4 regions of the Arthrobacter sp. SIMBA_036 genome follow, and region 4 is predicted to be linked to each of the others. Evidence: riboswitches for the same ligand, from Rfam matches in the RefSeq annotation. Region 4 holds a riboswitch; each other region holds the start of a gene.
The links. A riboswitch is a leader RNA that binds a small molecule or an ion and turns the genes downstream of it on or off. The one in region 4 is predicted to bind thiamine pyrophosphate.
Positions count from the first base shown of each region.

Region 1: another riboswitch for thiamine pyrophosphate. It lies ahead of thiC (phosphomethylpyrimidine synthase ThiC); the one in region 4 lies ahead of thiD (bifunctional hydroxymethylpyrimidine kinase/phosphomethylpyrimidine kinase).
Region 2: another riboswitch for thiamine pyrophosphate. It lies ahead of thiO (glycine oxidase ThiO); the one in region 4 lies ahead of thiD (bifunctional hydroxymethylpyrimidine kinase/phosphomethylpyrimidine kinase).
Region 3: another riboswitch for thiamine pyrophosphate. It lies ahead of SB659_RS13765 (ECF transporter S component); the one in region 4 lies ahead of thiD (bifunctional hydroxymethylpyrimidine kinase/phosphomethylpyrimidine kinase).

Region 1 covers NZ_JAWRXG010000001.1:574,918-580,866, forward strand. The annotation lists gene ffh (signal recognition particle protein) at 1-137, shown strand, start outside; gene SB659_RS02645 (alpha/beta fold hydrolase) at 183-905, shown strand; gene thiC (phosphomethylpyrimidine synthase ThiC) at 888-2,711, opposite strand; TPP riboswitch at 2,680-2,787, opposite strand; gene SB659_RS02655 (amidohydrolase family protein) at 2,849-3,949, shown strand; gene SB659_RS02660 (VOC family protein) at 4,028-4,915, shown strand; gene SB659_RS02665 (hypothetical protein) at 5,043-5,480, shown strand; gene rpsP (30S ribosomal protein S16) at 5,722-5,949, shown strand, end outside.
Region 2 covers NZ_JAWRXG010000001.1:264,146-270,094, forward strand. The annotation lists gene SB659_RS01285 (DEAD/DEAH box helicase) at 1-651, opposite strand, end outside; gene SB659_RS01290 (RNB domain-containing ribonuclease) at 884-2,395, opposite strand; gene thiE (thiamine phosphate synthase) at 2,463-3,146, opposite strand; TPP riboswitch at 3,173-3,289, shown strand; gene thiO (glycine oxidase ThiO) at 3,282-4,562, shown strand; gene thiS (sulfur carrier protein ThiS) at 4,559-4,795, shown strand; gene SB659_RS01310 (thiazole synthase) at 4,799-5,626, shown strand; gene SB659_RS01315 (hypothetical protein) at 5,739-5,949, opposite strand, start outside.
Region 3 covers NZ_JAWRXG010000009.1:158,877-164,825, reverse strand. The annotation lists gene SB659_RS13790 (Na+/H+ antiporter subunit E) at 1-443, shown strand, start outside; gene SB659_RS13785 (monovalent cation/H+ antiporter complex subunit F) at 440-718, shown strand; gene mnhG (monovalent cation/H(+) antiporter subunit G) at 708-1,100, shown strand; gene SB659_RS13775 (DUF4235 domain-containing protein) at 1,097-1,357, opposite strand; gene SB659_RS13770 (NUDIX hydrolase) at 1,420-2,109, opposite strand; TPP riboswitch at 2,227-2,363, shown strand; gene SB659_RS13765 (ECF transporter S component) at 2,438-3,058, shown strand; gene SB659_RS13760 (ABC transporter ATP-binding protein) at 3,058-4,677, shown strand; gene SB659_RS13755 (energy-coupling factor transporter transmembrane component T family protein) at 4,674-5,468, shown strand; gene SB659_RS13750 (UDP-N-acetylglucosamine 1-carboxyvinyltransferase) at 5,575-5,949, shown strand, end outside.
Region 4 covers NZ_JAWRXG010000008.1:172,425-178,373, reverse strand. The annotation lists gene SB659_RS12700 (Rne/Rng family ribonuclease) at 1-1,221, shown strand, start outside; TPP riboswitch at 1,332-1,429, shown strand; gene thiD (bifunctional hydroxymethylpyrimidine kinase/phosphomethylpyrimidine kinase) at 1,419-2,939, shown strand; gene rplU (50S ribosomal protein L21) at 3,431-3,739, shown strand; gene rpmA (50S ribosomal protein L27) at 3,799-4,062, shown strand; gene obgE (GTPase ObgE) at 4,195-5,781, shown strand; gene proB (glutamate 5-kinase) at 5,771-5,949, shown strand, end outside.

The DNA of each region.
Region 1 (5,949 bases), on a different contig from region 4:
TGCGCGAGGCCGAGGCCAAGCGGGCCAACGCATCCGCAGCAGCACCTACCGGCGCCGCTTTCGGTCAGAACATGGCAGACTTCGATCCGTCTTCGCTCAATCTTCCCAAGGGTTTCGACAAGTTCCTGGGTAAGTAACCCGGTACATCACTGGATGTCCCGGCCGTGGAATAGGCTGATCGAATGCATAAGCAGCGCGTAGTCTTCGTTCACGGCTTGGGCAGCTTTGGCGCTGCGGCGTGGCCGAAGCAGCACGGCATGGCTTTGGCTTATGACGCACTTTTCCTGCGTCGGCACGGTTTTGACGCCCGTGCCGAACCGCTCGCCTCTGACGTCGCGGCAGATGTTGCCATCCTCGTCAACGCGCTGAAGGATGCCGGTGGGGGCCACGTCGTTGCACATGAGCAAGGCGCCATTTCTGCCATGGTGGCGGCAGTTGAACGGCCTGACCTGGTCTACTCGCTTTCGCTGGTTGAGCCGGCTTGCTTGTCGCTGACGGCGGAACTCCCGGCCACGGCCTCCCACAGGGCGCTCATGGAGCCCCTGTTCGAGGTGCGGACGCAACTGAACGACGTCGATTATCCACGCGAGTATTTTCGGCGGGCATTCTCTGCCGAAACCGGTGAGGTGGACACCCCGGAGGCCTTGCGCGCTGCCCGAAGGCTCAGGTTGCAAGCACCGCCCTGGGAAGCGCCCCTGCACATCGTTCCCGGGGTTCCTACCTTGGTCCTTACCGGTGGCTGGGAGCCGTTGTATGAAGAGATTGCCGGCTACCTGCGGGAGACCGGTGCCCTCCACCGCGTAGCAGCAGGCGGGCACCGGCCCCAGGATTCCATCGACGGCGACCGGGTTATCCGGTCCTTCGTCGCGGACGTCGCGCGGGCAATGTCAGTTCAGGCGTCCTGAGTCGTCGCCTGCCGCGGAAGGCACTTCAAGTTCGGGCAGATAAACCTTCCCACCCGCAGCAAGGAATTCCTGGCTCTTTTCGCGCATCCCGGCATAAATTCCCGCGATGGCTTCCTGTGACTGGGCTGAGCCGAATTCATCGCGGATGTCCTGGCTGATTCGCATGGAACAGAACTTGGGGCCGCACATCGAGCAAAAGTGGGCGGTCTTTGCGGGCTCCGCAGGGAGGGTTTCGTCGTGGAAGGACTCTGCAGTGACAGGGTCCAGGGACAGTGCGAACTGGTCCCGCCAGCGGAACTCGAAGCGTGCCTTGGAGAGCGCGTCATCCCGCTCGCTGGCCCCTGGGTGCCCCTTGGCAAGGTCAGCGGCGTGGGCCGCGATCTTGTAGGTGATCACCCCGGTCTTCACGTCGTCCCTGTTGGGTAGCCCAAGGTGTTCCTTCGGGGTCACGTAGCAGAGCATGGCGGTGCCGTAGCGGGCGATTTCGGTGGCGCCGATGGCAGAGGTGATGTGGTCATACCCGGGCGCGATGTCCGTGACCAACGGGCCCAGAGTGTAGAACGGTGCCCCCTTGCAGAGTTCCTGTTGGCGCTCCACATTTTCGCGGACCAAGTGGAAGGGGATGTGGCCGGGGCCTTCCACCATGACCTGGACATCGAACTCCCACGCGCGGTGGGTCAGTTCTGCCAATGTGTCCAGTTCCGCGAACTGCGCGGCGTCGTTGGCATCGGCGATGGAGCCAGGCCGCAGGCCATCACCGAGGGAGAACGCGACGTCGTACTGGGCGAAAATCCGGCACAGCTCGTCGAAGTGGGTGTACAAGAAGTTCTCCTGGTGGTGCGCAAGGCACCAGCCCGCCATGATCGAGCCACCACGGGACACTATGCCCGTCACCCGGTTGGCGGTCAGCGGCACGTACCGCAACAGGACGCCGGCATGGATGGTCATGTAATCCACGCCTTGTTCGCACTGTTCAATCACGGTGTCGCGGAAGATCTCCCACGTCAGCTTGTTCGCTTCGCCGTTAACCTTCTCCAGCGCTTGGTAGATCGGCACCGTTCCGATCGGTACGGGGGAGTTGCGGACGATCCATTCGCGGGTGGTGTGGATGTCATCGCCCGTGGATAGGTCCATGACCGTGTCCGCACCCCACTGCGTGGCCCACTGCAATTTGTCGACTTCGTCCCTGATGGAACTTGTGACTGCGGAGTTTCCGATGTTGGCATTGATTTTCACCAGGAAAGCCTTGCCGATAATCATCGGCTCGGACTCGGGGTGGTTGATGTTGCTGAGGATGATGGCACGCCCGGCTGCAACTTCACTCCTGACAAGTTCCACATCGCAGTTTTCCCGGAGCGCCACGAACCGCATTTCCGGGGTGACGATTCCTTGCCGCGCGTAGTGCATCTGCGTGACGGTCCTGCCCTCGACGGCGCGGCGGGGCACAGGTTGCGTGCCCTTCCACTCAGCCGAGGCAGCTCCGCGGCGAACGGCGGACTTCCCGTCGTCGAGCAGGTTCCGGCCACGCCCCGAATACACTTCCGTGTCGCCTCGGGACTGAATCCATGGGGCCCTGAAGGGTTCAAGACCCACCACTGGGTCACTGCCAGGACCCGCTGTGCGGTATACCTGCAAGGGAGGGTTGGGGTCGCCGTTGGGAGAGGACTCCAGTGCGATCTCGGTGACGGGGACCCGGATGTCGTGCCCGGGATCCTCAAGATAGGCCAGCGAGTGTGACTGGGATTGGGCAGGGTTGTGCTGTGTTTCGGTGTTACTCAAGGGACTGCTCACTTCCTTCGCCGGCATTACCCGGACAGGTTCAACGGTCGCAGACTGCATCAGTCCGATCTCAGCCCCTGCAGGGGCACCCGTGTGGTCGTAGATGAAGCTATCACAGCCTTGAGGGACGTCCCAGCCCTGGGGGTCCGGACTAGGCTTTTGCCATGGCCAACATCATCGAATTCTCCGGACCCGTGCTCGTCTCGGCCGACCAGGAACGGCGAGGGCTGTGGTCAGTGGATGGCCAGCTGACTTTTGACCGGCCTTCGGCTCCTCCGGACGCGGTGTTGGACGGTTGGGTCCTGCCGGGATTCGTTGACGCCCATTGCCACATCGGGCTCGGAGTGGGCGGGGCGGTTGATGAGCAAACCACACTCGCCCAGGCCCAAGCGGACCTCGACGCCGGGACGCTGCTGATCCGTGACGCCGGATCGCCAACCGATACCCGCTGGGTCCAGCAACGGGAGGACTTGCCTCGCTTGCTGAGGGCTGGCCGGCACATCGCCCGGAGCCGGCGCTACCTGCGGGGCTTGGGCCGTGAGATTGAACCGTCCGAACTTGTCGAAACAGTCCGCAAGGAGGCACGCGACGGCGATGGCTGGGTCAAGCTCGTTGGTGACTGGATCGACCGGGACATGGGGGATCTAGCGTCCTCTTTTCCTGCAAAAACCGTCAAGGACGCCATCGCTGCAGCCCATGACGAAGGAGCCCGGGTCACGGCCCATTGCTTCGCCGAGGGCACCATCGATGAGATGCTCGACGCCGATATCGACTGCATCGAGCACGCTACGGGGCTACTGCCGCGGCACATTCCCCGCTTGGTGGAGCAATCCGTTCCGATCGTCCCCACGTTGGTTAATATCGCCACCTTTCCCGATATCGCAGACCAGGCAGCAGGTAAATTTCCTGCGTACGCCCAGCGCATGGTCCGGCTGTGGAAGCGGAGGCGGGAACGTGTGGCAGAAGCCTTCGAAGCGGGGGTGGCGATCTATACCGGCACGGATGCCGGCAGCGTTATCAAGCACGGCAGGATCGCGGATGAGATGGCGGAACTGCACGACGCCGGCCTTCCGCCACTGGCCGTCTTGGAGGCTGCAACGTGGGGCGCGCGGAGATGGCTCGGGGCCCAAGGCATTGCGGAAGGTGCCAGTGCCGACGTCGTCGTGTGCGATGCCGATCCCAGGCGCCAACTGGACACTGTTTCATCGCTCCGGCACGTAGTGCTCAGGGGAAAAATCGTGTTGAGGCGAAACGCCGTTCTTTAGGAATAAATTGAAGCTTCAAGTAATTTAGAAGGATAGAAGGTGCCGAAAGGGCGGCAACCTCGGAACCAGGAGCTTCACATGAGCACATCATCAACCACAGGACTATCCAACCAGGATCTCCTTCCAGCGGAACTCACCATGGGCACCGTCATGCTCAAGGTGGGCGACATGACGCTCATGAGTGACTATTACCAGCGCGCGCTCGGTTTGGACGTTGTGGCTGAGCAGGACGGCGGCCTGTACCTGGGCCGCGTGGGCAAGCCCGTGGTGCACCTGGCGCCCGCGTCGGGGCTGCTCCTTCCCGGCCGTGGCGAGGCCGGGCTCTTCCATACTGCGATTCTCTTCGAAGACCAGCCTTCGCTGGCTGCCACCATTGCAACCGCAGCCGAGTATGAGCCGCGGGCGTTCGTGGGCAGTGCCGACCATCTAGTGAGCGAAGCTTTCTATTTCACCGATCCCGAGGGCAATGGCATCGAGCTCTATTACGACAAGCCGCGCGAAGTGTGGCAGTGGGACGGCAAGAACGTGGTGATGGACAATGTCACCTTGCCGCCACAACGATTCCTTCAGCAGCACCTGAGCGAGGCGGCGGTGACGGGGCAGCGACAGGCTGCCGCCGGCGTCGGGCATGTCCACCTGCAAGTAGGCGACGTCCAGACCGCGCAGGATTTCTACGTTGGGACCCTTGGTTTCGAACGGACCGCCGGCTGGCACGGCCAGGCACTGTTCGTCTCCGCGGGTGGCTATCACCATCACATGGCCATGAACGTTTGGAACAGCAGGGGCGCCGGACCGCGTAAAGATACCTTGGGGCTGGGCGAAGTACTGATCGAAGTGCCGGCGAATGATGACGTCGCAGCCCTGGCTGATCGGCTCAAGGTGGCCGGAATCGACCATCACCACACCGGCTCCGAGCTCCGTTTTGACGATCCTTGGCGGAACAAGCTGCGCGTCGCTGTTCGCTGAGCCAAGCGTCAGCCCATGGAGGGGGAGGGTGCTCCGCACTGCACTAGGCTGGGCATTGACGTCACCGGACTCCGTGCGGGCCGGATGTCGTCGCCCCGTCAGCACGAACGAATGAGAGTACTCTCCCATGGGCTTTGCCGAAATATTTGTAGCCACCCACGCTGAAGCACTCAAGCGCGCCGCCGCCTTGGACCGGGGAGCTGAAGCTGCCGGTCCCGCCGTCAGGATCAATGGCATCACGGATTTTGAGGTTGAGCAGTTGGGAGACCTTGCCGGCCAGGCCGTGCATGCTGCTGGGGCCGACTACGAACTCGCGCTCGTCGATGTCACCAGCGACGCACTTCTGGGCGTCCCGGAGGCCATGGTCAAGGCGCTCGCCGAACTCCTCACCTACGAGAACGAAGGCGATGGCAATGTCCTCGATGACGTTGCCGTGGCTTGGGCCGAGCAGGATGACATGCCTTTCGACGCCGCCGCATCGCGACAATACGTCCAGCAATTGGCGGCCCTGGCGACTGACGTCGAAAAGACCGATCGTGCCGGTCTCTACGTCTGGTCCGTCTGAGGGAAGTGTTGCCTTCTCCCGAATTAGCGACTTTCAGCAGGCTGTAGTGACCAATCACACACGGCCGTCTGTGGCCTAAGTCGTAATCGTTCCGGTCATCTGGCACAATAGACAGGTACTCGATCGGCGCGGCCCCTCTCTCCGTGCTCGTATCTTGTCCTTCGAACCGTCAAGTATGGCCCGCCCCACGGGTGCAGAACGTCGGGTTCAACTCTTTTCAGAAACAGGAGTGACCACAAAAGTGGCCGTAAAGATTCGCCTTAAGCGCTTCGGTAAGATGCGCGCACCGTACTACCGCATTGTCGTCATGGATGCCCGCGCCAAGCGCGATGGCCGTGCCATTGAAGAAATCGGCAAGTACCACCCCACTGAAGAGCCGTCGTACATCGAGGTCGCTTCCGAGCGCGCCCAGTACTGGCTCTCCGTTGGCGCCCAGCCCACTGAGCAGGTTGCAGCGATCCTCAAGATC
Region 2 (5,949 bases), on a different contig from region 4:
AGTGCCGGCGATGAGTGTCTCGACGTCCGGAAGGAAGCCCAGGTCCAGCATTTCGTCTGCCTCGTCAAGGATCACCATCTTGACGTTCTTCAAGCTCAGGTGCTTCTGCTTATAGAGGTCGATCAACCGGCCGGGTGTACCGACAACAATCTCGACGCCCTTTTGCAGCGCGTCCACCTGGGGCTCGTAGGCCCTTCCGCCGTAGATCGTCGCGATACGTGCATTGCGTTGGCGTGAGGCAGTCTGGAGGTCGTTGGCAACCTGGACCGCGAGTTCACGGGTGGGGACGATCACCAATGCCTGCGGCGCGCCGGGAACTGCGAGCTTGGAGTATCCCGGGTCATCGCGTCCTTCAACCCGTTGCAGGGCAGGGATGCCGAATCCCAACGTCTTACCGGTACCCGTTTTGGCTTGGCCGATGATGTCGTGGCCGCTCAGCGCCACGGGCAAGGTCATGGCCTGGATGGGGAAGGGATGCGTGATTCCGGCGTCGGCCAGAGACGCGACGATGTCGGCGCGGACGTTGAAGTCGGCGAATGTCTTCTCTTCGATCTCGTGGGGCGTCTCGGTGGAGACGATGGTTTCCTCGGGTTCGAGAATTTCGGTGCCGGTGGAGTCGGTGAGGACTTCATGGGTATGCAATTCACTCACAGGGAGTTTCCTTATTCATTTAGGCATTGGCGCTGCATGCTCAACGGGGGCAGCGAAGCCGTTACCGGAGCACGAACGGGCGCACATGCAATTCCAGTGGAAGCCGATCGCGGGCTATCTAGTTACTGGCACTGGTGACCAGCCGGTATATCTCAAGATCGCGTAGGGGCGGGCTTGTTGAGTTCAAAATCATCTGAATCAACGACCGGGCATCCATTACTACTGGCTCAGTCTATCCTCTGGCAGCCTCAAAGCCCGGATCGTCCGTTCCATGGCTTGGCGGGAGCAACTCGAACCTGATCTCGCGATTGGCAATGTCGGCCTGCGTCAGGCGCACCCGGACTTTGGTCCCTGACTCCATTTCACCGTCGCATCGGGCCGTCACGGCCGGATCCGCGATCTGGACGAGGCCGGAAGGGCCGCTCCCGTTGCCGTTTCCGTTTCCGTTGCCTGCTTTGGACCCGGAGATGACCACAGCATCGAATTCCTGGCCGATGAGGTTGGCCACGAGCGCCGCCTCTACCGTGTCAACAGCCAACCGTTCGAGCCGGCCTGCGAGCTGGTCCGAGGTCGCCATGATCTCAGGCAGTGAGGGGAGGGCTTCACGGGCCCAGGCCGGGATTTCCCGCTTGTTGCTGAGGGCCTCGCAGATGACCAGGACGAATCTGTCCACGAGCCTTCGGAGGGGCGCCGTGGCGTGGGCATACGGTGCGCCGATGGCCGCCTGGAGGACCTCTGCGGGAACATCGCCGTCGAAGGGAGTGTAAGCGGCCCCACGGAACAGGGAGCCTGCCGAATGGAGGATGGCCAACTGCTTGGGGTCGGTTGCATCAAGGGTCCGCAGATACTCGCCATAGCTCACCTGGCCGTCCCAAGGCTTGCCGAGGGCCTGTGTTTGCCTCTTGAAATGCAGCAGCGAGCGTTCGTCAGGGGCCGGCATGGTCCGGAGGATCCCCACCTTGCCCGCCAGCATCAGTTGCGCAGCAGCCATCCCTGTCATGAGGGAAATCTGCGCGTTCCAGTCTTCCACGGGCAAAGAGGGGGCGGCTACGATCTTGTACCCGCCGCCGTCGTTCGCTTGGACGATTTCCTGTTCGGGCATGTTCAGGCTGGCCCCGCCACGCAACCGTTCCAGTTCCACCCGCTTGAGGCCGACCTCCTTGAGCAGTTGCAGCGTAGCCGGTGCGGTCCCGGCGTCGATCTGTTGCTGGACGCCGTGATAGTTGAGTTTGGCCCGGCTCCGGACCGTGGCGCGAACCACGGTGACACTGACGACGTCGGCCGCCTGGTCCAGCGCGAAGTTCCACACGAAGGCTCCGCAGTCCTGTCCCTCCAGCAGGCTCCCGGCCTGTTCGCTGATGATTTCCGGGTGCAGCGGAATACGTCCGTCCGGCGCATAGAAGGTCTGGCCCCGGTGGCGGGTCTCCGCGTCAAGGGCACCACCTGGCACGACGAAAGAGGGCACATCGGAGATGGCGTACAGGACCTTGTAGCCGTCTCCGGCACGGTCGATGAACAGCGCTTGATCGAGGTCGGTGGAGGTCGCAGGATCGATGGTGACGAACGGAACATCCCGCATGTCCGCTGCAGGCAACTGGTGGTTTTCCACCGCTTTCCGGGCCTCGGCCACAGCCGCATCCGGATAGGGGCCCGGCAGTTCCAATTCGGTCCTCAGCGCGGCCAGCGCCGCAGCGAGCTGGTCTGTCGGGTCGATGACGTTGGGTGCTATCCGATGATGTGACACGAAAGTCAGGTTAGCCCGAAACGGGCCCGGAGTCTCGAAACCCGGGCAGCATCAATTTGCTGTGCGGCTAAGCGGCGTCCAGCGCTTCGATCAGTGACTTGGCCGCCGTCGTCGGATCAGTGGCTTCGGTGATGGCGCGGACGACGACGACGCGGCTGGCCCCCGCGGCCACCACCTGTTCCACGTTGTCAAGATCGATGCCGCCGATCGCGAACCAGGGCAGCGGTTCGTTCCTCCCAGCCTTCTCCTCCACACGCTTCACGGCTTCTGCGGCATATGTGACCAGCTCCAGTCCGACGGCGGCACGGCCAGGTTTGGTCGGCGTTGCCCAGACCGGGCCAACACAGAAATAGTCCAAGGCTGCCGTGCCCGCAGAAGCGTTGATGGCCGCATCGATCTGCCGGGGATCGTGGCTGGAAAGGCCGATTGCCGTGTTGCCGCCGAGAAGCCCGCGGGCAGCACCCAAGGGGAGGTCTTTTTGCCCGATATGGAACACGGGAGCCCCGGAAACACTGGCGACGTCCGCCCGGTCGTTCACGGCCCATAACCGGCCGTGACGCTCGGCAACCGAACGGAGGATGGCAAGTTTTTCCAGCTCCTCCGCCGCTTCCAAGGTCTTATCCCGCAATTGGATGATGTCCACGCCGCCCTGGAAGGCCGCGTCCACGAAGTCTTCAAAGTCGCCCTGCCTCGCCCGCGCATCAGTGCACAAGTAGAGGCGGGCAGAGGCAATGGCTTGGTGCTGGGTCATGGAACCACAGTAGTTCCTCTAAACTGGGCACGTACTGCGGGAGCCGGAAAACGTCATATGACCGTCCGGCTGAGAGGGCTTCAGCGCCGACCGCTTGACCTGATCCGGCTAGTACCGGCGTAGGGAAGGAAACAGATGGCAGAATCCAGCCACATCCAGGGCGGCGAAGGGCCCCTGCATGCCGACGTCGCCGTGATCGGTGGGGGAGTCATCGGCCTGGGCATCGCCCACGAAGCCCGTCGACTCGGCCGCTCGGTGGCACTCATCGACCCCCGCCCCGCTACCGGAGCGACCTTTGCTGCCGCCGGCATGCTGGCGCCGGTCAGCGAATTGCACTACCAGGAGGAAGCCCTCCTGGAACTCATGCTCGAATCGTCCCGCTTGTGGCCGTCGTTCGCCGCCGGCCTCCCTACAGCTGGCGGGAGCACCGGTTACCGCACGACGTCGACCCTTGCAGTGGGCGCGGACGCGGCGGATCGTCGTGCACTGATGGACCTCCGTTCCGCGCAGCTCGCCGCCGGGCTGGCGGTGGAACCCATGGCCTTGCGGCAGGCGAGGGAGCGTGAGCCGCTGCTGAGTCCACATATTTCCTGCGTCTTTGATATCCCATCCGACCATCAGGTGGATCCACGGAAGCTGGCAGCCTGCCTGTTGGCCCGACTGGCCATGCATTCACCAGCAGACACCACCTGGGTGGCCGGGGCAAGGGACGGATTTGGGGTGGCGTCCGCAGCAACCGGCCTGATGCGGGACGGCGAACGCGTCACCGGCGTCGAACTCGACTCCGGCTCGGTTGTTGTGGCGGAAGAGACGGTGCTGGCCAACGGGCTGGGCGCCCGGCAGTTCCCCGGACTCCCGGACGGGCTGACACTGCCGCTGCGTCCTGTGTATGGCGATATCCTCAGGCTTCGGGTGCCGGAGCACCTCCGGCCTTTGGTCACCTCAACCGTCCGGGGAGTGGTCCGTGGCGTGCCCATTTACATCGTTCCCCGGGATGACGGAACGGTGGTCATTGGGGCAACACAAAGAGAAGACGGATTATCGTCGGGCACCGATGCCGTCTCTGCCGGCGGTGTGTACCAACTCCTGCGGGACGCCCAAGCACTGGTTCCGGCGGTGGCCGAACTCGAACTCCTGGAAGTCACAGCCCGCGCCAGGCCGGGCACCCCGGATAACGCACCGCTCCTTGGGCGCGTCGCCGCTTCCACGGGTCACACTGAAGGGCTGGTCATCGCCACCGGATTCTTCCGCCATGGTGTCCTCCTGACACCAGTCGCCGCCAAGATAGTGGGCGGATTGCTTGATGGCTTCTCGGACCCGCGCTGGTCAATCTTCCGGCCCGACCGGTTCGATCCGCGGCGATCTGGCCTCACGCATTCTGAAAACCCTCAAACGCTCAACCTAGGATCAGCATGAACATCAAACTCAACGGTGCAGACCACGCGGTCGCGGAGGACGTCTCCGTTAGCACGCTCGTCACCGCCATCACAGGGCGGGTCTTGGACCACCGCGGACAGGCTGCCGACGGCGGCAAGCTCGGTGTCGCCGTCGCCCGTAACTCCGAGGTTGTGCCCCGCAGCCAATGGGCTGCAACGGCGCTCGCCGATGGGGACGACGTAGAACTTGTTACCGCAGTCCAAGGAGGCTAAAGCATGACAACGGCATCAACCGCAGCGCAGGAAACAACAACAACGCCGTCTTCCGGCGATCACGATCCCTTGGTAATCGACGGCGTCACGTTCGGCTCTCGACTGATCATGGGCACAGGGGGTGCGCCGAGCCTGGACGGGCTGGGCGCCGCCCTTTTGGCCTCCGGCACGGAACTGACCACTGTCGCCATGCGGCGGTATTCCCCAGCGGAAACCGGCTCGCTGTTCCAACTCCTGGTGGACAACAACATCAAGGTACTGCCCAACACCGCAGGGTGCTTCACGGCAAAAGATGCCATCATGACGGCGGAGCTGGCCCGTGAGGCATTGGAGACCGACTGGGTGAAACTGGAGGTCATTGCCGACGAGCACACGCTGCTTCCGGACGGCGTGGAGCTCGTGGACGCCACCGAACAGCTGGTGAACCGCGGCTTCAAAGTCTTTGCCTACACCAATGACGATCCCGTCCTGGCCCTGCGGTTGGAGACGTTGGGAGCCACAGCAGTTATGCCACTGGGTGCACCCATCGGGACGGGCCTGGGCATCCTGAACCCGCACAATATTGAACTCATTGTTTCCCGCGCGTCCGTTCCCGTCGTCCTCGACGCCGGCATCGGGACAGCCTCGGATGCTGCACTTGCCATGGAACTAGGCTGCGATGCTGTCCTCCTGGCCACAGCCGTCACCCGGGCCCAGAACCCGGTGCAGATGGGCGCGGCGTTCAAACACGCAGTCATGGCGGGAAGGTTGGCGCAACGCGCCGGCCGCATCCCCAAACGTGAACATGCCCTCGCGTCATCGGCCATGGAAGGCCGGGCCGAGTTCCTGTAGAGGCGCGTTCAGCGGACCTGTTAGATGTGCCCGAAGGTGTTGTTGAAGGTGCTTAATAGCGGAGGGCCATCACCCATAAGGTGATGGCCCTCCGCTATTAAGTGAACCGCGGCTAGAGCCGCAATGCCCGGGTGAGCGCAGCAGTGTCGATCTTGGTCCGCGTACGTCCCAGGAAAAGCGCCACGGCCACCGCGGCGATGGTTCCCAACACGATAGGCGCGACCCAAGGAATCCACGTCAGGCCCGGCTGGTATCCCCAGCCGACGCTGATGAAGATGATCCAGGCCAGGGCACCGACGGTGGTCGCGACGCCGGCCGGCAGC
Region 3 (5,949 bases), on a different contig from region 4:
TTGTGGTCGCCAAGCTCTTCTACCTACCGCAAGTGGAGCTGAGCGGGAGGTTCAACGTGGTGAGGGCCGGGGCCTTCGCCGTCGTTTTCCTGGCCAAAGTGGCGGCAGCGAGCTTCTTGGTGCTGTACCAGGCCATCGCCAAAGGGCCCAAGGTGCGCAGCGCCGTCGTCGCTGTTCCGTTGCGGAGTCATTCGGACCTCATGGTGACGGCCACCGGCCATGTCATCTCGCTGATCCCCGGCTCGCTGGTGGTGGACGTGGACCGGTCGACGTCCACGCTGTACTTGCACGCCCTGAGCATCTACAACGAAGACGACATCGCGAAGATCCGTCGTGATGTGCAAAACATCGAGGCGAGTTTGATCCGGATCATGGGCACCCGGGAGGAAGTGGATGCGCTGGACGTGGAACGGGCTGCAGGAACGGGAGGGATGAAGGCATGAAGGACATCGTGCTCATTGCCACAGCGGTGATTTTGGGACTGGCTGCTGCCGGGGCCATCATCCGGATCGCCATCGGCCCGTCCTTGCTGGACAGGGTCCTGGCCTCTGACGTGTTGCTGGCCATCCTTGGTGCCGCGCTGGCGGTGGACATGGCCGTTAACCGACACCTGAACAACCTGATGCTCCTGGTGGCTTTGGCCATCATCGGTTTCGTCGGCTCAGTAACGGTTGCCCGTTTCGTGGCCGAACGAAGGGACCGCAGCAATGACTCCTGACGCCACCGGTGTGGACGCAGTGATCGACGGCGTGACCGCTGTATTGCTGGTGGTCGGCGCCCTCATGTCCTTGGGCGCCGCCATCGGGCTGCTGCGATTCCCTGACCTCATGAGCCGCATGCATGCCGCCACCAAGCCCCAGGTTTTGGGCCTGTTCCTGATGCTGGCCGCGATCGGGCTGCAGATGAGGACGTGGTGGGTGTGGCCTGTGCTGTTGGTTGCATGGATCTTCCAGCTGCTGACGGTGCCGGTCTCAGCCCATATGGTGGGCCGCTCGGCGTACCGGACAAAGCACGGGCACCGGGAGCTGCTGACCAAGGACGAGCTTGAGTCGGTGGTCCAGCGGGCCGCGGAAATCCAGCGCGCCGCTCCCGATGCCTAGACGATGTCCTGGGTCTTGGCGAAGCGGGCGATAGCGTGCTGGGTGCCCCGGCTTGCGAGAACCTGGATGAGCGTGCTCACGAACGCTGAAATCAGCGCGAACGTCAGGGCTGAACGAAGGCTGGTCTCCATGTCGTCATTGCCTGTGGGCGGCTTGTTTCCCGTGGCCTTTTCCCATCCTTTGTTGACGAGTTTGGTTCCGACGAAGCCGGCTCCGAGGCTGACTCCGGCACCCACTAGCTTGAATAGGAAGTTCATGCCCCCAGCCTAATGGCAATGGCAGGAGCGCCACCGTTCGTTGCGGCTTCCCGTCGTGTCCATTAGGGCCCGGCGTGGGCCTTGAGGAACGCGGCAAGGGAACCGGGCCCGGCGAGGACTGGAACGACGTCGTGCTCTGCTGACCACACAGCGTCCACCGAGCCGAAACCGGCGATTTCCTTGAGCAGGAAGTACGTGGGCGGCATGAGCTTGAGGCTGTGTGCAGCCTCAGCCTCCAGGATCTGTTGTACCGGCATCCACAAGGACTGCCACGCCTCCGTTGTCTGGTGCCGCGGGTCAGCTCCCGCGTCCGGCTTTGCGACGTAGAAGAAAGTGTCGAATCGCTTGGGCATGTCTGTAGGGGTGATCCAATTGGCCCATGGCCGGAGATTCGCGGCTTCCAGGGTTAGCCCGGATTCCTCCTGGACCTCACGGATGGCTGCTGCCAGGATGGTGCCGGCCATCTTGTGTGCCTGTGCGGGGTCTTCGCTGATGGAGCTCAAGTGCCAGTCCGCGGCATGGCTCGCCAACAAGTCCGCTGGGTAGTTCCACCCGTCATGATCCGCTGCGTCAACCCGCCCACCAGGGAAGACCACCATGCCGGCGGCGAAATCCATGGTGCTGACACGGTGCTGGACAAAGACTTCCAAGCCACCTGGTGCGTCGCGGAGCAAGATGACGCTCGCGGCGAGGCGCGGTTTTGGCGGGGCACCATCTTCGGTGGGAGTCGTGTGCCGCGAAACGTTGGTCATTGAGTCATTCTCTCAGGTCTCGTTGCGGGGCCCGCTGCGCAGGGAAAACGTCGTCGTAATCATGGAGAGCGGGCCCCGCAACGCAGGTGTAAACTGAACCAGCCCACAAGGGCAGATTCATAACGACAGGGGAGCGCCGCCGTCGTAACCTGCAGCGATGCAGGTGACGCGAGGGCGCTGAGAGTGCGGACAGCCGCAGACCCTCGAACCTGATCCGGTTAGTACCGGCGCAAGGGAGTCGAGCTTCTCAAAGTGTCCGGATCAGGGCGGCGCAGGCCGCTGGGACCCAGGCGCTTTCCCCTCCTGTAAACCTCAGGAGGCAGAAAAAATGACCACGGTAAACGTGAAGAAGACCAGTTACAACTGGCGCGTAGTAGACATTGTGGTGGCGGCCCTTATCGCCATCGCCGGCGGCGTGATCTTCTGGGCTTGGGACCAGGGCGCCGCAATCATCTCCATCCCGCTGGACGCAACGTATCCTCCACTGACCGGCATCATCGCCGGCGGTTGGATGATCCCGGCGGTCTTGGGAGCACTCATCATCCGTAAACCGGGCGCGGCGCTGTTCTGCGAAACCGTGGCAGCAGCCAGCGAGCTCATCATGGGCTCCCAGTACGGCACCACGGTGCTGATCTCCGGCGTACTCCAAGGCCTCGGCGCCGAACTCATCTTCGCCGCCTTCCGCTACAAGAAGTTCAACCTGCCGACGGCGCTCCTCGCCGGAGCGGGCGCGGGCTTGTTCTGCGGCCTCAACGACTGCTTCCTGCCGTGGGGTTGGAACATCGCCTACGAAGCATTCGACAAGCTGACCTACATCATCTTCACCACCGTTTCCGGGGCGATCATTGCCGGCGCACTGTCGTGGCTCGCCACCCGTGGCCTTGCGACGACGGGCGTGCTGAGCTCGTTCGCGTCGCGCAAAGCGGCTTCGGAGCCCGTCTTCAACTGATGGGTTCCACCTACGACGCGCGGCCTGCCGCCATCCTGGCCGAGGGCTGGGGTTGGCGGCATGCCGGGCGGCCCCAGCCGGCCATTCAAGGCCTTGACCTCCGGATCGAACCGGGGGAGCGCGTGCTGTTGCTGGGTCCCTCGGGCGCGGGCAAGTCCACCCTTTTGCATGCCCTCGCCGGGGTCTTGGGTGATGAGGAAGACGACTCGGATGAGACGGGTTCGCTGCTGATCGACGGCGTTGCGCCACGCGCACAGCGGGGCCGGGCAGGCTTGATGCAGCAGGACCCCGAAACGCAGGTTGTCCTCTCCCGGGTGGGGGACGATGTCGCCTTTGGCGCGGAGAACCTCTGCGTGCCGCGGGAGGAGATATGGGCCCGCGTTCATGAAGCACTCGACGACGTCGGCTTGCGCACCGCGGCTGGTGCGGGTTTGGCCCTTGACCACCCGACGGCGGCACTGTCCGGCGGACAGAAGCAACGCCTCGCCCTCGCAGGCATCCTGGCCATGCGGCCCGGCCTGATTCTCTTGGACGAACCGACCGCCAACCTCGATCCCGAAGGGGTCTTGGAAGTGCGCGACGCCGTCCGCCGCTGCCTTGATAGGACCGGCGCAACCTTGGTGGTGGTGGAGCACCGGGTGTCCGTGTGGAAAGACCTCGTGGACCGAGTGGTGGTGCTGCAACCGGGCTCCGGCGGGACTTCAGCCTCACCTGGGAAGTCAGCTGCTCCCGGAGTCCTCGCGGACGGTTCCCCCGGCAAAGTGTTGTCCGAACAGCGCTCCATGCTTATGGCCGCCGGCGTGTGGGTCCCGGGATACGTGCCCCCTACCCGGGCGCGGCGCACTGGACACTCTGAGCGGGGACACTCTGAGCGGGGTAACTCTGAGCCGGGAGCAGCAGAACTTCTCCTCGCGGCACAGGACCTGGCGGTTTCCCGCGAAAAGCCCCGCCGCCGTGGCTTCAAGAGCATCCCGCCCGTCCCTGTGCAGTCTGGAATCACTGCGCAGGTCAGGTCCGGACAAGCCCTGACGATCATGGGTCCGAACGGGGCCGGGAAGTCCACGTTCGCCCTCACATTGGCCGGCCTTCTGGCGCCGGTGCGCGGCCAGGTGAGTGCCGCCGTCGAGCTTTCCCAGGGAGCGGGAATTGATCCGTTCAGGTGGAAGGCCGAACAGCTGATCTCCCGCATCGGAACGGTGTTCCAAGAACCTGAACACCAGTTCGTCACAGGGAAGGTTTTGGACGAGCTCATGTTTGGACCCAAACACTTGGGGCACGGACAGGAGCGCGTGGACGAATTGCTTGAGCGGTTGAGGCTCACCCACCTCGTTGACGCCAACCCGTACACTCTCTCCGGCGGGGAGAAGCGCAGGCTGTCCGTGGCCACGGTGCTGGCCGCGCACCCCAAGGTCCTGGTGCTCGACGAACCGACTTTCGGCCAGGATGCGAACACCTGGGCGGAGCTTGCCTCCTTCCTGTCAGAACTGCTCGACGCCGGAACGGCCGTGGTCTCGGTCACCCACGACCAGGAATTCAGCTCCGTCCTTGGTGGTACCGAATTGCGGTTGGGCCCCGTGCCGCAGGACCGCGAAAGCCGCCAGGAAGCCGGTGCAGCATGAGGGAAGCCTTGACTATGCAGGGCAGTCGCGCCGTGCTGACCCGGGCAAATCCACTGGCCAAGTTCGTGGCCGTGTTCCTGGTTTCGATGGTGTTGGCCTTGTCCATCGATTGGGTTTCGGCCTCGACGGCCATCGTGGCCGAGCTCGCACTCTTCCCCCTGGCTGGCCTCACCCTTCGGCTGTTGTGGCATCGTGCCTGGCCGCTCATCATCGCGGCAGCCATCGGCGGCTGGAGTACAGCGATCGTGGCAGCGGACCGCGGCGCTGTACTGCTCGACGTCGGAATATGGTCAATCAGCGAGGGTTCCCTTGAGCTTGGCCTTGGTTTCATGCTGCGAGGGCTGGCGATAGCCCTTCCGGCTATCCTCTTGATGACCTGTACGGACCCCACCGATTTGGCGGACGCCCTGGCCCAAAAGGCTCGACTGCCGCACCGCTTTGTCCTTGGGTCCCTGGCGGCCATGCGGCTGGTGGGACTGATGGCCGAAGAGTGGCAGACCATTGGCATGGCGCGCCGGGCCCGCGGGGTCGGGTCGCACGGCAACCCATTGCAGCGGCTGAAAGCGACCCTGGGTCAGAGCTTCGGATTGCTGGTCCAGGCTGTGCGGAGGGCCTCGCGGCTGGCGGTGACCATGGAAGCGCGTGGTTTTGGCGGCGGCCAGAGGACGTGGGCCCGCGAATCGTCGTACTCGCTGCTCGACGTTTGGGTGGTGCTAGGGGGGCTGATCATTGCATCGGCAACGGTGCTTGCTGCAGTGGGCGCCGGCACCTGGACGTTTGTGTGGCGGTAACCCACGGTATATCGGCGATATCGCATGGATCGGGCACGGTGTGACGTTTGACGCTCAAATGGCGAATTGCTGGGTAGTTATAGCTCATCTGTGATATTTCTTGGATATGACTCAACCTACCGCTGAACACGTGGGCCTCCTGCTCCGCAACGCCCGCAGCGAAAAAGGCTGGACCCAAGGGCAGCTGGCCGCCGAGCTTGGAACCAGCCAGAGCGCGATCGCCCGGATGGAACAAGGCAAACAGAACCTTAGTCTCCGCATGATCGAGCGGCTCGAAGCGATCTTCGGGCGCTCGATCGTCAAAGTGGGCCGCCCGCAGATGACCCATCTTCGCGTGGAAGGTGGCCGCACTCTCTCCGGCGAAGTCGATGTCAACAGCAGCAAGAATGCCGGCGTCGCCCTGTTGTGTGCCAGCTTGATCAACCGCGGCACCACAACCCTGCGCCGCCTGGCACGGATTGAGGAAGTCAACCGGATCGTC
Region 4 (5,949 bases):
GTGGTGGACGTCAACACCGGCAAGTTCACCGGCAGCGGCGGAAACCTTGAGGAAACGGTCACCAAGAACAACCTCGAAGCTGCTGAAGAAGTAGTGCGCCAGCTACGCCTGCGGGACATCGGCGGCATTATCGTGATCGACTTCATCGACATGGTGCTGGAGTCCAACCGTGACTTGGTTCTCCGGCGCATGGTGGAGTGCCTCGGGCGGGACCGTACCAAGCACCAAGTGGCAGAGGTGACTTCCCTCGGGCTGGTCCAGATGACCCGCAAACGCATGGGAACCGGCCTCCTTGAGGTCTTTGGCGAGCAGTGTGAACACTGCGCCGGCCGTGGCATCGTGACCCATGACGAACCTGTGGAACACCGCCGCGCCAACGTGGTGGCAGCCGAGCATCACCGGCCGAGCGCCGAGGCCCAACCTCCCGCTGCCCGGACCGATCGCAAGCGTCGCCGCGGCAAGGGTGGGGGACAAGGGCCAGCGGAAGCCGCTGTTCCAGCCCACATGCCTGCGCCGGCACCTTCGGCACCCACGGAAAGCCAGGACCCGGTGCGCCAAGCCAAGGCGGAGGCCACAAGGGCGGCGCTGGCAACTATCGCAGCTGCGGCACATGCCGCGCACCTGCACGACGACGAGGTTCACCGCACCGAGGAGCTGGCGCACCGCCAAGGCGAATCCGGCGAGCCCGTTTCGGGAACCACCCAGGCCGGGCTGCCCGATGCAGAGCCTGCCGCGAGCGACGTCTCCGAGACCCGTTCAACCCCGGTTCTGCGATTTGGCGGCGAGGAAGTCGCCCTTCCGTTCGTCGAACACCACGAGGAGCCAGTGGCAAAGCCAGCCATGAGCTTGGACCTTTTGGCTGAGGCTTTCTCTCATCTGGGAGACGCTCCGGCGTCCGCAGAACAAACACACGCAGGACAGGCACCCGCAGGACAGGAACCGGCTGAACAGGCCCCCGCCGCAGCGGAGCCCGAAACGTCGGCTCCCGCCCCGCAGCAGGATCTGGGCCGTGCGCCTGCTTCCGGGTCGCGCCGTGGCCGCCGTAACCGCAGCGCCAGCAGGGCCCAAGGTGCTGCCAACGAGACAAGCGTGGAGCACACAGTGGGCGCCGCTTCCGGCGGATCGGCCCACGAGGCAAAGGCTCCGGCCGAGCCCGCCAAGAAAGCTTCGTCGGATGAGCCCATCATCCTCGGAGTCGGCGTACCGGCGTCGGAACTGTAGCGCAAACACCTGAAGGACCCGGCAACTCCGCCTACGCGGAGTTGCCGGGTCCTTTGCAGTTCCGGTCGCGGTTCCGAATTACCCAGCGGCAGAATTGGCCGTTAAGCTGGGGAACTGACACGGGGTGCCGGCATTAGGCCAGGCTGAGATCCAGACCCGTTGAACCTGTCCGGTTAGCACCGGCGAAGGGATGTCCCATGACAACGTCGCCATACCCTGCCATTTACCCTTTGAACCTTTCGCGTCGCTCCATACCGCGCGTGCTGAGCATCGCGGGTTCCGATCCGTCCGGTGGCGCCGGGATACAGGCGGACCTCAAGAGCATCGCTGCGCAGGGAGGCTATGGGATGGCGGCCATCACGGCTTTGACAGCACAGAACACCATGGGCGTCCGTGCCGTGCATGTCCCCCCTGTTGAGTTCTTGCGTCAACAGTTGGATGCCATCGGAGACGATATCGCCGTCGACGCCGTCAAGGTTGGCATGCTCGGCGACGTCGCCGTGATCAATGAGGTTCGGGCTTGGATCGAAAAGGCGCGTCCCGCCGTCGTGGTGATAGATCCGGTGATGGTTGCTTCCAGCGGTGACAGGCTCCTGCGCGAATCCTCAGAGTCAGCATTGCGGGAACTCCTGCCCCTGGCGGACCTCATTACCCCAAACCTCCCTGAGCTCGCCGTCCTGTTGGGGGAGCCCGAGGCAACGGACTGGGCTGCGGCGCTGGACCAAGGCAAGCGCCTGGCCGCCGAGTACGGAAACACGGTGTTGGTCAAGGGAGGCCACCTGGCCGGTAGTGAATGCCCCGACGCCCTGGTTAACACCACAGGTCTCCTCGGCCAAGACGTCATCGAAGTAGCCGGCGCCAGGGTGGAGACAGAAAACAGCCACGGGACCGGATGCTCGCTGTCATCGGCATTAGCCACAGTCCAGGTCCGCACCGGTAACTGGGAGGCCTCCCTGCGCGAAGTGAAACCATGGTTGCTTCAGGCGTTGGCTACGTCCGACGTGCTCGGAGTAGGCCACGGGAAAGGCCCTGTGCACCACTTCCACCATCTCCACACAGGGCTCCAGCGGGGGGAGTTTGCCAATGTTCTGTGGCAGGAAGCGCTACCTGAATTGGAGGCGATTTACGGACTCAGCTTCATCCAGGGCATCCAGTCCGGAGCGCTCGACGAAACGGAATTCACGTACTACCTCGCCCAGGACGCCCTCTACCTCAACGGCTACTCAAGGGTGCTGGCCCGGGCCGGCGCACTTGCCCCCACCGAGGAGGAGCAATTGTTCTGGGCCCGGGGATCGCAGATGTGCTTGGAGGTCGAGTCAGAGCTGCACAGGAACTGGTTGAGCACCAGGACGGCGACAACCATAACCGGGCCTGTCACCAAGTCCTACGTGGACCACCTGCTGGCCGCCACATCATCTGGCAGCTACGCAGTGGTGCTGGCCGCAGTGCTGCCCTGCTACTGGCTCTATGCCGAGGTGGGACAGCAGCTGCACTCGGCTTACATCGATGACGGCGCGAACCCCGCCCATCCTTACGCAGCGTGGCTGGCTACCTACGCAGATGAAGGTTTTGCCGCGGCCACCCGGAAGGCCATCGACTTCACCGACGCAGCGGCGTCGGCAGCTTCCCCCCGCGAACGCGAGGCCATGGTGGAGGCGTTTAGGCAGTCCTGCCGATACGAGACAGCCTTCTTCGACGCGCCGAGGCTCTACTCCTGAGGAAACGGCGGGAAGGCTTTCCCACGGCGCGCGGGCTTTCCCACGGCGCGCGGGCTTTCCCACGGCGCGCGGGCTTTCCCACGGCGCGCGGGCTTTCCGACGGCGCGCGGGCTTTCCGACGGCGCGCGGGCTTTCCGACGGCGCGCGGGCTTTCCGACGGCGCGCCGGGGCGTTGAATCGTCCGAATGGTCAATCACCCTGTAGGCTAGACGGGCACGGTGCCGGGAGAGTCCGATACCACTGGTGATGCGGGTCACGGGGTAGCCTCCGGACCCGGCCTCATTTGCAGCTGAAGGTCAAACTAGCGTAATCTTGATCTTCGGTGCTTACGCCAACACTTGGGTTATGCCCCTTGGAATTGTTCATGGGATGACTCGCGGGCTTCGATCAGAAGTCCACGGCGTTGAGGCACAGCGCGAACCAAGCCTGATTCCAGTTAAAGGTTCCGCACGCAAATTTAGTAAGAAACGTCGAGAGAAGTGAGTGCCCAAGTGGTGTACGCGATTGTCCGCGCAGGCGGCCGCCAAGAAAAAGTTTCCGTTGGAGACTACGTAACGCTGAACCGCGTCCCCGGTGGAGCTGGCAGCACGCTTGAGCTGCCCGCCTTGCTGCTGGTTGACGGCGACAAGGTCACGTCCGCTGCTGCGGACCTGGCCAAGGTCACGGTTACGGCTGAGATCCTTGAGGACCTCCGTGGCCCCAAGATCGTCATCCAGAAGTTCAAGAACAAGACCGGCTACAAGAAGCGCCAGGGTCACCGTCAGGAACTGACCAAGATCAAGATCACGAGCATCGCGTAACTTTCGTTACTCTGTTCAGATTTTCAGTTTCCCCAGAAATTTAGAGGCAGGCATTCCAAATGGCACACAAAAAAGGCGCGAGTTCCACTCGCAACGGTCGTGACTCCAACGCACAGTACCTGGGCGTCAAGCGCTTCGGTGGTCAGGTAGTTTCGGCCGGCGAAATCATCGTTCGCCAGCGTGGGACCCACTTCCACCCCGGTGCAGGCGTCGGTCGCGGTGGCGACGACACCCTGTTCGCATTGCAGGCAGGTGCTGTCGAGTTTGGTACTCGCCGTGGCCGTCGCGTAGTGAACATTGTTGCTGCTGCAGCTGCAGAGTAACAACAAGATCTGAACCGGTGGGGCGGGCCAATGGGCCCGCTCCACCGTTCTTTTAACCGCATTACAATCGACTAGGACGCTCCGGCGTGCTGGTATGCAACAGCGCTGGGAACAGCAATTGAGGAGATCCACGTGGCGAGCTTTGTAGACCGGGTAGTCCTGCACGTATCCGGCGGTACCGGCGGCCACGGCTGTGTCTCTGTTAAGCGGGAAAAATTCAAGCCGCTCGGCGGTCCCGACGGCGGTAACGGCGGCAACGGCGGTGACGTGATCCTTCGCGTTTCCTCCCAAACCACCACGCTGCTTGACTACCACCATGCGCCTCACCGCCACGCCACCAACGGTGGTCCGGGCATGGGTGACTGGCGCGGTGGCAAGAACGGTGAAACCCTGATCCTCCCTGTTCCGGATGGAACTGTGGTCAAGAACAAGGACGGCGAAGTCCTGGCCGACCTCGTCGGTGAGGGCACTGAATACGTTGCTGCGGCCGGTGGCCAGGGCGGCCTTGGTAACGCATCCCTGTCGTCGCAGAAGCGCCGCGCTCCGGGTTTTGCGTTGCTTGGTATTGAAGGCGAATCCAGCGACATCGTCCTGGAACTGAAGTCCATTGCCGATATTGCCTTGGTCGGGTTCCCCTCCGCGGGCAAGTCGAGCCTGATTGCGGCCATGTCTGCTGCGCGGCCCAAAATCGCCGATTACCCTTTCACCACACTGATCCCGAACCTTGGTGTTGTCCAGGCCGGAGAAGTCCGCTTCACCATTGCCGATGTGCCCGGATTGATCGAGGGCGCCAGCGAGGGAAAGGGCCTGGGGCACAATTTCCTGCGCCACGTGGAGCGATGCGCCGCACTGGTGCATGTCCTTGACTGCGGCACCTTGGAAGCTGACCGCGACCCGCTGTCGGATCTCGCCGTCATCGAGGCTGAGCTCGACAAGTACGCAGTGGACATGAGCTACGCCGGTGTTGACGGCGAGGTGATTCCCCTCAACGAGCGACCCAAGCTGGTGGTCCTCAACAAGGTGGACCTTCCCGACGGCAAAGACATGGCCGAGTTCGTCCGGCCGGACCTTGAAGCCCGTGGGTATCGCGTGTTCGAAGTTTCCGCGACCAGCCACGAAGGCTTGCGCCAGTTGGGCTTTGCCATGGCGGAGATCGTCCAGGCCGCACGCGACGCCGTCGCCGTGGCTCCTCCCAAAGTGGCACCTCCCGTCCTCCGGCCGAGGGCTGTCAACGAGTCCGGTTTCACCATCCGGCGCGAAGAAAAGAACCTCGAGCCCCTGTTCCGCGTCTTGGGCGAGAAGCCCGTGCGATGGGTCAAGCAGACCGACTTCACCAACGAGGAAGCCATCGGCTACCTCGCAGACAGGCTCGCCAAGCTCGGCGTCGAGTCTGAGCTGTTCAAGGTGGGGGCCAAGCCAGGAGACACTGTTGTCATCGGAGAAGAGGACGGCGTGGTCTTCGACTGGGAGCCCACCATGATGGCCGGAGCTGAGCTTCTAGCAACTCCTCGTGGAACCGACATCCGCGTGGCGGACATCGGGGATCGGCCCACGCGTTCGCAGAAACGCGACGAGCAAGTCGAACGTCGAGAGGCCAAAGCTGCCGCCCGTGCCGAGCTCGAAGCAGAGCGCAAGGCAGGCATCTGGACCGAATCGGTCAATGGCAGGCGAGGCCGTGCCCTCAAGGAGAGCGCCTTGGATTCCGGTGATGACGACTAGGACCCTCGGTACTCCCGGGACACCGCTGGCCCATGAGCGTGATGCGTTAGCTACTGCCAAGCGGATTGTGGTCAAGGTGGGGTCGTCCTCGCTGACCAGCATCAAGGGCGGTATCTCCGAGAAGTCGTTGACCGGTCTGGTCGATGCCCTCGCGGCCAAACGCAATGC